DNA from 4 places in the Rhizobium cerradonense genome. Region 2 is predicted to be linked to each of the others. Evidence: predicted binding sites of a transcription regulator. Region 2 holds the regulator's gene; each other region holds the start of a gene.
The links. Region 2 encodes PhoB, which activates phosphate uptake and scavenging genes when phosphate is short. Its sites were predicted from a motif close to TGTCATNNANCTGTCAT; they were not measured.

Region 1 (3,131 bases), on a different contig from region 2:
CCGTGTTTTCTGCAAGTTGGGCCGGAACTGCATTGAGCGCGCTGCGAAGCTTTTCAGCCACCTTAAGCGCAGCAGCCTGGTCGATATGCGGAAGGAGAATTGCAAATTCTTCACCACCCAAACGCCCAAGCAGATCGTCAGCTCGGAGCTGCTCTCGGCACGTCTCGATCACCGACTTGAGCACCTCGTCGCCCGCCGCGTGGCCATAGGTGTCGTTGATCCTTTTGAAGTGGTCGACATCGAGCACGATACACGCCACGTCATGATGATGGCGAGCCGCAAGGGAAAGCAGACGGCTGGCCTCCTCGTTGAAAGCGCGACGGGTCAGCGCGCCCGTTAGGACGTCGATGGCAGCCGACTGCAGCAACTCCGAGCGATCAATTGCGACGCCCGCAATCTCTTCCAGGATCGCCAGATCCTTGTTTCCAAATGACCGCGGCTGACGGTCGATGGCGCAGACGGTTCCCACGGTATGACCATCACGGGTCTTAAGAGGAACGCCGGCGTAAAACCGGATATGCGCTTCTCCCGTCACGGCAGGATTGGACGCAAACCGGGGATCGCGGCTCGCATCGGGCACGACGATCGGCTGTTCGCAGTCCACGACGTAGCGGCAGAAGGTGTCTTCCCTGGGAACCTCGTCTGCCGGCAATCCCAAACAGGCCTTGTACCACTGACGGTGGGCGTCGATGAACGAGACGATGCCAATATCGACTGTGAACACCTGCTTGATGAGGCGGGCCAGCCGTTCGAACCCCTCGTCTCTAGGCGTGTCTAATATGTCCAGCCGGTCGAGAGCGGCCAGGCGGTCGAGTTCGCGCCGCGCTGCCTCATCGGATAATCTTCCAAATGCACGTACAGCCGACATCGACCCGACACCTTTCAAAGCAGATTGCTATCCAGCCGTAAATTGCGCAGGGGAATGTCGTCAAGCTGGAGTCCGGACATGCTGTCGCAACGCTTAAGATTTTGCTGCCAACGAAGGAAGCACGTGGACGGCTGGTGGTTGTTCAAATATCGGGGTCTGTAGCCAAAATCCCTCTGCCACGGGCAAAGCTACACCTGCCGGCAGCATGTGGTTTCCAGCCAAGCTCCTGACAATCACAAAGCCAGCAGCAAACGCATATGCCGATGAAAGTCTCGGCGGCTGACCGAAAATGCAACAGGATATCTGCTCGCCTTGAAAGGAATCGGAACCATTAGCCAGGTGGTTTGTTGCCAGAACTATGTTTCAGAAGCGGCCGTTCACTCGAAAGGAGCTTATCGCATCGGACAGTCGCCGACGATCGATTTGCACGGAGAAATTCAGGAAGAGAAGAGACGCATGGCAAAAATGCCATTCTGTGCAAGTGTTTCGAACATCCGACAGCCTGTCACATCCTTGTCATGAAATGCGTCGACATCTCGTCCCAGATCAGGAGCGGGTACCCAAATGGATTATTTCAGACGTTTCAACTTTCTGTTCGCAACGCCGGCTTTCGACAGCGATGACCTGGAGGGCGCCCGCTACAACCAGATCATCGAGGAGATCCAAGGCTCCGGCTTTGAGGTGGTGCGCGCACGAAACCTCGAAGATGCGGAGATCGCCGTACAGACGGACGCCGCCATCGGCTGCATGCTAGTCGACTGGGGCAAAAAGGGGCTCGAGGGCAAAACGGCCTCCCTCATCAACCTAATGCGCCGGCGCGGCCTGGAATTCCCCATCATCCTGCTGATCCGCCGTAAGCGCTTCGAGGATGTGCCGGTAGAGGTCCTCGATTTCATCGATGGCTATGTCTTCCTATCGGAAGAAACGCCCGCCTTCATCGCCAAGAGCCTCATCAGCCGGCTCAAGCAATATGCCGAGACGCTGAAGACGCCGTTCTTCGGTGCACTGGTCGATTATGCCGAGGAAGGCAATCACCTTTGGACCTGCCCCGGGCACAATGGCGGCATCTTCTACAGCCGCAGCCCGATCGGGCGGGTCTTCATGGAGCATCTCGGCGAAGCGGTGTTTCGCGACGATCTCGACAATTCCGTGCTCGACCTCGGCGACCTGCTGACTCACGAAGGACCGGCGCTCGCTGCACAAAAGGAAGCAGCCAAAATCTTCGGCGCCGAGAAGACCTATTTCGTCCTGAACGGCACCTCCACGTCCAACAAGGTCGCGCTCTCCGCACTCGTCACCGATGGCGATCTCGTGCTGTTCGATCGCAACAACCACAAGGCCGCTCATCACGGCGCCTTGATGATCTCGGGCGGCATTCCGGTTTACATGCCGACCATACGCAACCTCTATGGCTTGATCGGTCCCATCGATTTCGCGTTCATGGACGAGGACGCCCTGCGCGAGCGCATCCGCACGCACCCGCTGGTGAAAGACCCGGAGGCTTATAAGAAGCCGCGCCCATTCCGCGTTGCTGTCGTGGAACAGTGCACCTATGACGGTACCATTCACAATGCCGAGATGATCCTCAAGCGCATCGGCCATTTGTGCGACTACATCCTCTTCGACGAGGCGTGGGCGGGCTTCATGAAGTTTCATCCGCTCTATGCCGGACGCTTTGCCATGGGCCTTTCCGATCTTGGCCCGGACGCGCCCGGCATCATCGCCACGCAATCCACCCACAAGCAGCTCGCAAGCTTCTCGCAGGCCTCTCAGATCCACATGAAGGACCGGCATATTACCGGCCAGAAGCGCCGCGTGGAGCACCGTCGCTTCAACGAAAGCTTCATGCAGCATGCCTCGACCTCACCCTTCTATCCGCTGTTTGCCTCGCTCGACGTCGGCGCACAGATGATGAAGGGCCGCTCGGGCGAAGTGCTGTGGGACGATACGATCCGCCTCGGCATCGAGCTGCGTAAGAAGATCCGCGCAGTACGACGCGAGTTCGAGGAGAAGGAGCATCGCCCCGAGCGCCGTTGGTTCTTCGAGCCCTTCGTGCCGGACCGGGTGGCGATCCCGGATGTATCGAGCCATGGAGCGGTGCATGAAGTGCCGTGGGAAAGCGTCTCTACCGACCAGCTCGCCACCAATCCCGCCTTCTGGCATCTGACGCCCGACGCGGCATGGCACGGTTTTTCCGCAATGGAGCCGGGCTTTGCCATGACCGACCCGAACAAGCTCACCCTGCTGACCCCCGGCTTCGACC
Region 2 (3,131 bases):
AAGCCGCGAGCGAAAAAGCACTGGCCAGGAAGATGATAACGATCCCCTACAAGATGATCGGTCAGGCCGTCTCGGTCCATTATGGCGAGAAGCGCGCGCTGTTCGACGTGGATCTGAACATCCGCGCCAACACTGTCACCGCGCTGATCGGTCCTTCCGGCTGCGGCAAGTCCACCTTCCTGCGTTGCCTCAACCGCATGAACGATACGATAGACACCTGCCGCGTCACCGGCAAAATCACGCTCGACGATCAGGATATCTACGACAACTCAATCGATGTCGTCGAGCTGCGTGCCCGCGTCGGCATGGTGTTTCAGAAGCCCAATCCGTTTCCGAAGTCGATCTACGAGAATGTGGCCTATGGTCCGCGTATCCATGGGCTGCATCGGTCCAAGAGCGATCTCGACCATATCGTCGAAACCAGTCTGCAGAAGGCCGGGCTGTGGGGCGAGGTGAAGGATCGGCTCTATGATGCCGGCACCAGCCTCTCTGGCGGTCAGCAGCAACGCCTCTGCATCGCCCGCGCCGTCGCGGTCAGTCCCGAGGTCATTCTCATGGACGAGCCGTGCTCCGCGCTCGATCCGATCGCCACCGCCAAAGTCGAGGAACTCATTCATGAGCTGCGGGAAAACTTCACGATCGTCATCGTGACGCATTCCATGCAGCAGGCAGCCCGCGTTTCGCAACGTACCGCAATGTTTCATCTCGGCCATCTGGTCGAGGAGAACGATACCGATAAGATGTTCACCAATCCCGATGATTACCGCACGCAGGATTACATCATGGGCCGTTTTGGCTGATGATGCTCCCCGCGCGGTTCCTTTCACATCTTTCACCTAGAGGATAAAAAAATGGTCTCAACACACATTCTCTCCGCTTACGACGAAGACCTGAAGTTCCTGACGCGCCGCATTTCCGAAATGGGCGGCCTGGCGGAGCAGATGGTCAGCGACAGCGTCCGCGCCCTGGTAAACGGCGATGCCAGCCTTGCGCAGAAGGTCATCTCCGATGACGTCATTCTCGACCACGCCGAGCGCGAAGTCGGCGACAAGGCGATCGTCACCATCGCCCGCCGTCAGCCGATGGCTGCGGACCTGCGTGAAATCATGGGCTCCATCCGCATCGCCGCCGATCTGGAGCGCGTCGGCGATCTCGGCAAGAACACCGCAAAGCGCGTCATCGCCGTGCAGGGCACCGGCGTTCCGCGTCGTCTCGCCCGCGGCATCGAACACCTCTCCGAACTGGCGCTCGTCCAGCTCAAGGAAGTGCTCGACGTCTACTCGACCCGTTTACCTGACAAGGCCGTGTCGATCCGCGAACGCGACGAGGAAATCGACGCCATGTACACCTCGCTCTTCCGCGAGATGCTGACCTACATGATGGAGGATCCGCGCAACATCACCACCTGCACGCATCTTCTTTTCTGCGCCAAGAACATCGAGCGCATCGGCGACCATGCCACGAACATCGCCGAGACGATCTATTACATGGCGACCGGTGCCCAGCCCGAAGGCGAGCGCCCGAAGGACGATACCGCCAACACCGTCGGTTCGGTAACGGAATAAAGTAGACACCAAGAGAAGGAGACCAGAGGCGCATGGTTCCGAGAGTTGCTGTTGTAGAAGACGAGGAAGCGCTAAGCGTTCTGCTGCGCTATAACCTCGAGGCCGAGGGCTTCGAGGTCGACACTATCCTGAGAGGCGACGAAGCTGAGCTGCGCCTCCAGGAGCGCATCCCCGATCTTCTGATCCTCGATTGGATGCTCCCCGGCGTGTCCGGCATCGAGCTCTGCCGTCGGCTGCGCATGCGGCCGGAGACGGAGCGCCTGCCGATCATCATGCTCACCGCTCGCGGCGAGGAAAGCGAGCGCGTGCGCGGCCTTTCCACCGGCGCGGACGACTATGTCGTCAAGCCGTTCTCGACGCCGGAACTGATGGCCCGCGTCAAGGCGATGTTGCGCCGAGCCCGCCCGGAGGTCCTGTCCACGGTACTGCGCTGCGGCGATATCGAACTGGACCGCGAAACCCATCGCGTCCACCGAAAGAGCCGTGAAGTGCGGTTGGGGCCGACGGAATTCCGCCTTCTGGAATTCCTGATGTCGTCCCCCGGCCGCGTCTTCTCTCGGTCTCAGTTGCTCGACGGCGTGTGGGGGCATGATATCTATGTCGACGAACGCACCGTCGACGTGCATGTCGGCCGCCTGCGCAAGGCGCTGAATTTCTCCAACATGCAGGACGTCATCCGCACCGTTCGCGGCGCGGGTTATTCCATGGAGGCCTGATGGGGGAGGCCTGATCGGGGCAACCCGATTGGCCATCCAACATAGCGGCGGAAACAGAAAACGGGCCTTTCGGCCCGTTTTTCCTTTGTCTGGTGTGGTTCAGTGCGCGGCCCGGCGCCGGTCATGCACCGGCTGGTAAGCCAGCCGCTGATGGTAGGTGCAGTACGGCGAAGAGTCCGGGCTGTCATTGCCGCAGAAGTGAAAATCTTCCTTCAGCGGGTCGCCGACCGGCCACTTGCAGGTGCGCTCCGTGAGCTCCGTCAGGCCGAGGCGGCGCGAGATCGGAACGACCACATTGGCGGCCGGACGATATTCGACTTCGCTGACCGTATCGATCTCGACCTCTTCCTTGAGCATCGTCGCACCCTGCTGGCGGGTAACCGTGCGGGTTGCAACGCGCGAGGCGTAATTCGGCGCGCGTGGGGCCGAGGTATTGCGCTTCGGCGCTCGAGCTGTGGTTGCCGCACCACCGGCCTTCGCTCGGCCCGGCAGGCTCAAGCGATGCACTTTGCCGATGACGGCATTACGGCTGACACCACCGAGCTGTGCCGCGATCTGGCTGGCGCTCAAACCTTCGGACCACAGCTTTTTCAGCTTCTCGACGCGTTCGTCTGTCCAATTCATGCCCTGTCTCCGCTATCGCGTTTCTGATGGCAGAATCCCTCACCATTGCCTCGAATTGGGTCGAGGCGTGAAACGCTTTAAAATTGTGGTGACTAGTTCCGCCGCATGCAGTCTAGTAATTGGTTTTTAACCTAGTGTGAGGCTGACTCCGTGACAAGAGTCGCGGGAATCTTGAGGAATCGATTTCGAGGTTTTCCCCAACTTGCTATACGTGAGTGGCATTTAT
Region 3 (3,131 bases), on a different contig from region 2:
TTACCGTAAAGATCGCCGAAGGAAAGTTCGCTCGGCGAGGCGAGACTAGGCCCTGCGGTCACGACCAATGGCGACAGGCCGATCATCGCAAGCAGGCTGCGGCGGCTGACAACGGAACCGGAAAGAATGTTGCCCACGGCGCACCTCTTCGGAAATGACCTCCGGGCGGCCAATACCGCCCGGAGGTTTCTGGCAAATTACATAGTCTCTGCGCCGAGCGCAAAGGTATCGGCGAGAACGCGGTAGACGTCGCTCTCTTCCATGTAGCCCTTGAACTCTTCCGAACCCGGACCTGTTGCCTGCAGCACGACGTCGTCGACGGCATGAACGGCCGTATCGGCGTTGCGCGGCAGATTGCCTTCGCGAAGCACGGCGCCGGGAACGTCCTTGTACGCGCTGTTGGCGACGTATTCCTTCTTCTCGTTTTGAATTGCCGGCTCGAACGGGCCGTCCATCTTCGGACGGAAGGTTTCGTAATAGTCCGGATAGTTGTTGGCGAAGATGGCGAGGCGGCGACTCACGTCGACCTTGTCAGGGAAACCGTCGCCGTCCTTGTCCTCATAGTTCGGGAAGCCGGCATCGGCGTAGACGCCCACCTTCTCACGCATGTCCGTGCCCGGCTTTTCGTCATCGACCGTGCCGATGACCGAAACGCCATGCGTATGGTCGCCGGTGACGACGATCAGCGTATCGGGATGCGTCTTGGCGAATTCGCGGGCCATGCCGACAACCTGGTCGAACTCGATGGTTTCGAAGACCGAGCGCTCCCAGTCCATCGTGTGAGCCTGCTTGTCGATCGAGGCGCCCTCGATCATAAGGAAGAAGCCGTCAGGATTCTTGGAAAGCTGATCGAGCGCGACCTTGGCCATGTCCTTGAGGCCGGGCTGGTTCGGGAATTTGCCGACCGTGCCCTTCTTGAGGAATTCCCGGTCCAGCGTCACGTCCATGTTGCCGGTGTGGAAGAGGCCAAGGATCTTGCCGGTATTGGTGCCAGCGGCGGCTGTCAGCTCGGACTTATCGGTCGCCAGCGCGTAGCCATCGTCCTTGAAGGTTTTGACCAGGTCCTTGTCGTCCTTGCGCTTGGAGCCAGGGACGTCCTTCGGCAGGAAATAGGCCGAGCCGCCACCGAGGATCACATCCGGCTTGGTGTTGAGGAACATGGCGGCAATTTCAGCCTTGTCGCCGCGCTTGCGGGTATGGGAAATGACGGCGGCCGGCGTGGCATCTTCGAGTTCGGCAGTGGAAACGACGCCGATCGATTTCTTGGTCAGGCGGCGCACCGCTTCAGCGATGTTTTCGACACGCGGGTCGTCCAGCGAGTCCGGCGTGCGGTCGGCATAGACGCCGAGCGCGTTGATCGCGGTCTTGTGGCCGGTCATGTAAGCCGACATGGTGTTGGCGCTGTCGGTGGCTATCGCATTGGTGGACGATGTGCCGATGAATGCCATATGATCGAGGTCGTCCATGAAGAGGCGTCCATTCGCCTTGCCCTCGGTCATGCCTTTGGACATCAGGCGGGCAGCGGTGCGATGGCCGACGGAGAGGCCGTCGCCGAGCAGGAAGATGACGTTCTTGGCCTTCGGGGTCGCGGAGGTGCCGAACACGTCCCAGGTGACAGCTTTCGTCTGGCCGCCGGCGCTGACTTCTACCTTATAGGTGCCTGCCTTGCCGATCTTGGCGGAGCGCAGAATAACGGCAGAGCCGAGGCTCTTGTCATCCTTGCCCTTCTCGTCGGCCACGAAATTGAAATCGGCGCCGAGAACGGACTTGGCATCCTGGCCGTTGATGGTGATCTTCACGTCTTCCTTCTTGATGGCGCCGTCGAACTCGACCTTGAAGTCGAAAGGCGAGCCGACCAGGATCGTTGCACGATCGAGCGGATAGACGGTGGCTGCGTGGGAAACGCCGGCCAGCATGGTGGCGGCGGCAAGAGCGATTAGAGTTTTACGCATGGGAATCCTCGCGCGTTTGTGAAGTCACGTTACAGTGTCGTGATTAGCGGGCGATCGTGACACACGAATGACAGGCAGAAGGTAAGTGGTTGGACTTGCAGCGATATCAGTCTCACCGTATCGGTGTCGCCTGAAGCATCTGCATGGGAAAGCGGCCATTCAGGATACTTTCCATCGTCAACTATTTCAGCGAAGTAGTCACGTCTCCGACGTTGCCGGGTCGGTAGTAGCGGTTGTCCGTCGGCTTGTCTGACCGGTTTATTCATCGCTCCGATCTCTTGTAGCCGTCGTATTTAAGCCAGCACTTGACATCGGCGGCGTTAAGGTCGAAGCCGCACTTGGCCGCGCATGCGCGGCCGTTTTTGCGAGGATTCGGGGAATGAAGACCAAGACAGCCATGGCCAACGCCGGAAACCTGATCATGACCGGTGTCGTGCTGATGCTGCTCGGCGATCTGCTCTTTGCGTTGAATGATGCGATGGGCAAGTGGCTGGTCTCGAGTTTTGCCGTCGGTCAGGTGCTGGTGATCCGCTCGTTCGGAGCTTTTGTCGTGCTCGGACCGATGATCGTGAGACAAGGGCCGATGGCCTTGTTCCGCGTCGAGCAGAAAGGCCTCCAGCTAATGCGGGTGGCCATGGCGACTGGCGATGTCGGCCTGTTCTACGCTGCCGTCGCCTATCTGCCGCTCGCAGATGTTATGACCTTCTATATGGCCGGGCCGATCTATGTTGCGGCGCTCTCGCATTTCTTTCTTGGGGAAAGGATCGGCTGGCGCCGTTGGCTGGCCGTTCTGGTCGGCTTCGCTGGCGTCGTCATCGCGCTGCGTCCGTCCACGGCGATGCTGTCACTTCCATCGCTTTTCGGCCTCGCGGGCAGCTTAGCCTTTGCACTGACGCTGGTGATGAGCCGCTATCTGCGCTCGACCAGCGACACGACACTTGTGACTTGGCAGACGATCGCCGCCCTTGCCACCGGCATCGTCTTGAGCATCGGCCATTGGCGCCCGGCGACGCCAATCGATTGGTCCGGCATGCTACTGCTCGGCATCGTAGCCTCCTGCGCGCATCTGCTCATCACGCGCTCGTTGAAGCTCGCACCGGCATCGCTGCTCGCGCCGCTGCAATATACGCTGCTGCTCTGGGCGATTGTGCTGGGCTACATCTTCTTCAACGATATTCC
Region 4 (3,131 bases), 400 kb from region 2:
CTGGCGCTTCCGCATCGCGTCGCTCGGCATGCACGCGATCCTGTGGGCGACACTCGGCCTCGCCTTCGGGGCATGGGCCGAACGTGACCTGCCGCAGGTTCGCTACGGTCGCACATCCATGCGCCGGGCCTGAAATGGCAAGCCTGACATGTCCCCCGCATGACTTTTTGCGGGGGATATATTGGCGGCGACCAGCCATTCTGTTTTCGGTCTTTTATCTGATCTGCGCACTCGGCTTGCCGCTGGAGGCGAAGGCGCATAGCGGCAGCTCGTCCGGAACTCGTGCGGGCATTCCGATACCAAGCTTGACCCATGGCGAAATGGCCGTGATCGCTCCTTACTACGGGCGCATCATCGCGCTTGCCTCATCGGCGTCCGATACCGACGAGTCCTTCCGTCGCGTCCTGAACTACGCACAAATCCAGCGTGCCTATTGCCTTTGGGGCGTCATGCCGGGAAGCGTTGGCGATGAGGACAGTCCCTTTAACGAATGCTCGCATGCCTATCTCGCCGCCGCCAAGATGGCGCTGCTGCAGATGCGGACGATGAAGGACGAAATGGCTGCCGCCGGCGACCTCGTCTCGGAGATCGACGGCGCGCTGGTACGCAACAATCTGTCGCTTATTCTCTGCCAATTCAGCAACGAAGGCTTCAACACCGCCGACTTGATCCGGCCACGGCTCGCCGGCATCTTTCTGCACGTCAAAAGCCTCGCCGCGACGATGCTGGCGCTGATGACGGCAATGGCCGCGCTGTGGTGGACCGCGCGGCTCCTGCGGACGAAACCGGCCATTGCCGATTAGAGCAATTCCAGGAAAAGTGCGAAACGGTTTTCCGTCCGGAATGCGTAAAAACAAAGAGATAGAGCGGGAAAGCGATTCCATGAATCGCTTTCCCGCTCTAGTAGACGACACCCGCCGTCACCGGACGGCGGTGTGTCTTATTTTACCAATCACGCGGCCGGCCTCGCCAACCACCGTCCCATCCGTCACGATAATAGGGACGATGGCCATACCAGCCCCAACGCGGCGGTGGCGCCCTGTAATATCCCCAGCCATAACCGCGCGGCGGCCCATAGCGGTTCGGCCGGCATACGCCGCGCGGCGTCAAATGCCAGCCACGGCCGCAGGCATAATCAACGTTGACGACCGGCGCTTTAGCCACGGTCCCAACAGCGGCGATAGGCATTGCTTCTGCCGAAGATACGACAAGGCTGCCGAGTACGGCAGCAACGGCAATCACGGGCAATCTCATCGTGATGATCTCCATTCAAGTCCCTTACAAGCGGATTTAAATCCCCGCTGGCTGAACCCCGGGTGAACCGAAAAAGGCCTTTTCGCGGCAAAATCAAGACGTTGAACGTGAGGTTGCAATGCGCGTGTCGCCCACTGCCGCCTTAGGAGAGACGTTCGCAACAAGAAGTTCAGTATCGACACCACGAGTACGCGTCACGAGAGCGTCATCAACCGCGCTTAAATGAAGACGTTATTTGCGATAGGGAGTTTGAGATGGTCGACGTCGTTTCAAGCAATTCGGAGGGTGGCGACCACCCTATTCACGGCGCAGGCGGTTCCGCCAAATGGTTCCTGCCGCTCTTCGGCATCGTCGTACTCGGCGGCCTTGCTTACGTTGGCTATGCCCTTGGCAACGATCTTGCCAATGCGGCGGCGGTTCCGTGGATCCTGCTCGGATTGGCGTTGCTGATCGCGCTCGGCTTCGAATTCGTCAACGGTTTCCACGATACGGCCAATGCGGTCGCTACCGTCATCTACACCCGTTCGCTGCCGGCCGAATTTGCGGTTATCTGGTCGGGATTCTTTAATTTCCTCGGCGTGCTGACCTCTTCCGGTGCCGTCGCGTTCGGCATTCTGGCGCTGTTGCCCGTCGAACTGATCCTGCAGGTCGGCTCGGGCTCCGGCCTTGCCATGGTCTTCGCCCTGTTGACCGCCGCCATCGTATGGAACCTCGGCACCTGGTATCTCGGCCTACCGGCTTCGAGCTCGCACACGCTCGTCGGCTCCATCATCGGCGTCGGTCTTGCCAATCAGTTCCTGGCGCCGGCCGGTTCCGCCACGAGCGGTGTCGACTGGTCGCAGGCAAGCAATGTCGGCCTGTCGCTGCTGCTGTCGCCGATCATCGGCTTCTGCCTAGCCGCTGTGTTGTTGCTGGTCTCCAAAGTTCTGATCCGCAACAAGGAGCTTTATGAAGCGCCGAAGGGCAATACGCCACCGCCGCTGTGGATCCGCGGCCTGCTGATCTTCACCTGCACCGGCGTCAGCTTCGCCCATGGTTCGAACGATGGCCAGAAGGGCATGGGTCTGATCATGCTCATCCTTATCGGCCTAGTACCGACCGCTTTCGCGCTGAACAAGACGCCCGATGTCAATTACCTCGATGCCTACAAGGCAGCCTCGGCGCAGGTCGAGACGGTACTCGGCAAGTATGTGAAGGCCGGCGTCGCCACGCCCGCAGACCCGAAGGCTGCCGTCAGCGTTGCCGTGAAGAGCAAGACCTGGACGGACGAAACGACGCCAGCACTGCAGGCCTATATCCACGCCACCAGCGCTGAAATCGCCGCCTATCCGAGCGTCGAAAAACTGCCGAACGGCCTGGTCGGCAACGTTCGTAACGACATCTACCTGATCGGTGAATCGTTGAAGCTCATAGACAAGCAGAAGCTGCTGCAGATGAGCCCGGATGATCTGAAGGCCGTGACCAACTATCACGCCGCGGTCGATCACGCGACCAAGTTCATTCCGCTCTGGGTGAAGGTTGCGGTGGCGCTGGCACTCGGCCTCGGCACCATGGTCGGCTGGAAGCGTATCGTCGTCACCGTCGGCGAAAAGATCGGCAAGACGCACCTGACCTATGGCCAGGGCGGCGCCGCCGAAGTCGTCGCCATGCTGACGATCGGTGCGGCCGACCATCTCGGCCTGCCGGTTTCGACCACGCACGTCCTGTCCTCCGGCGTCGCCGGCACGATGGCCGCCAATGGTTCCGGTCTGCAGTGGTCCACCGTCCGCAACATGCTGATGGCCTGGATTCTGACGCTGCCCGCCTCGATCGCGCTTGCCTTCGTGCTGTTCATCGTGCTGCGCCAGGTCTTTTGACCGGTGCCGCCGAGCTATCGA

Region 1: the regulator PhoB is predicted to act here: its motif matches at 1,372-1,388, upstream of PH547_RS22160 (Orn/Lys/Arg family decarboxylase).
Region 3: the regulator PhoB is predicted to act here: its motif matches at 2,009-2,025, upstream of PH547_RS32160 (alkaline phosphatase).
Region 4: the regulator PhoB is predicted to act here: its motif matches at 1,447-1,463, upstream of PH547_RS19305 (inorganic phosphate transporter).

Annotation. Positions count from the first base shown of each region.
Region 1 covers NZ_JAQJCK010000010.1:148,776-151,906, reverse strand. The annotation lists gene PH547_RS22165 (sensor domain-containing diguanylate cyclase) at 1-868, opposite strand, end outside; gene PH547_RS22160 (Orn/Lys/Arg family decarboxylase) at 1,433-3,131, shown strand, end outside.
Region 2 covers NZ_JAQJCK010000007.1:120,167-123,297, reverse strand. The annotation lists gene pstB (phosphate ABC transporter ATP-binding protein PstB) at 1-800, shown strand, start outside; gene phoU (phosphate signaling complex protein PhoU) at 852-1,565, shown strand; gene phoB (phosphate regulon transcriptional regulator PhoB) at 1,598-2,281, shown strand; gene PH547_RS17300 (GcrA family cell cycle regulator) at 2,381-2,905, opposite strand.
Region 3 covers NZ_JAQJCK010000034.1:13,170-16,300, forward strand. The annotation lists gene PH547_RS32155 (hypothetical protein) at 1-86, opposite strand, end outside; gene PH547_RS32160 (alkaline phosphatase) at 198-1,952, opposite strand; gene PH547_RS32165 (DMT family transporter) at 2,332-3,131, shown strand, end outside.
Region 4 covers NZ_JAQJCK010000007.1:517,131-520,261, forward strand. The annotation lists gene PH547_RS19290 (CbtA family protein) at 1-133, shown strand, start outside; gene PH547_RS19295 (hypothetical protein) at 135-803, shown strand; gene PH547_RS19300 (GCG_CRPN prefix-to-repeats domain-containing protein) at 946-1,254, opposite strand; gene PH547_RS19305 (inorganic phosphate transporter) at 1,509-3,110, shown strand.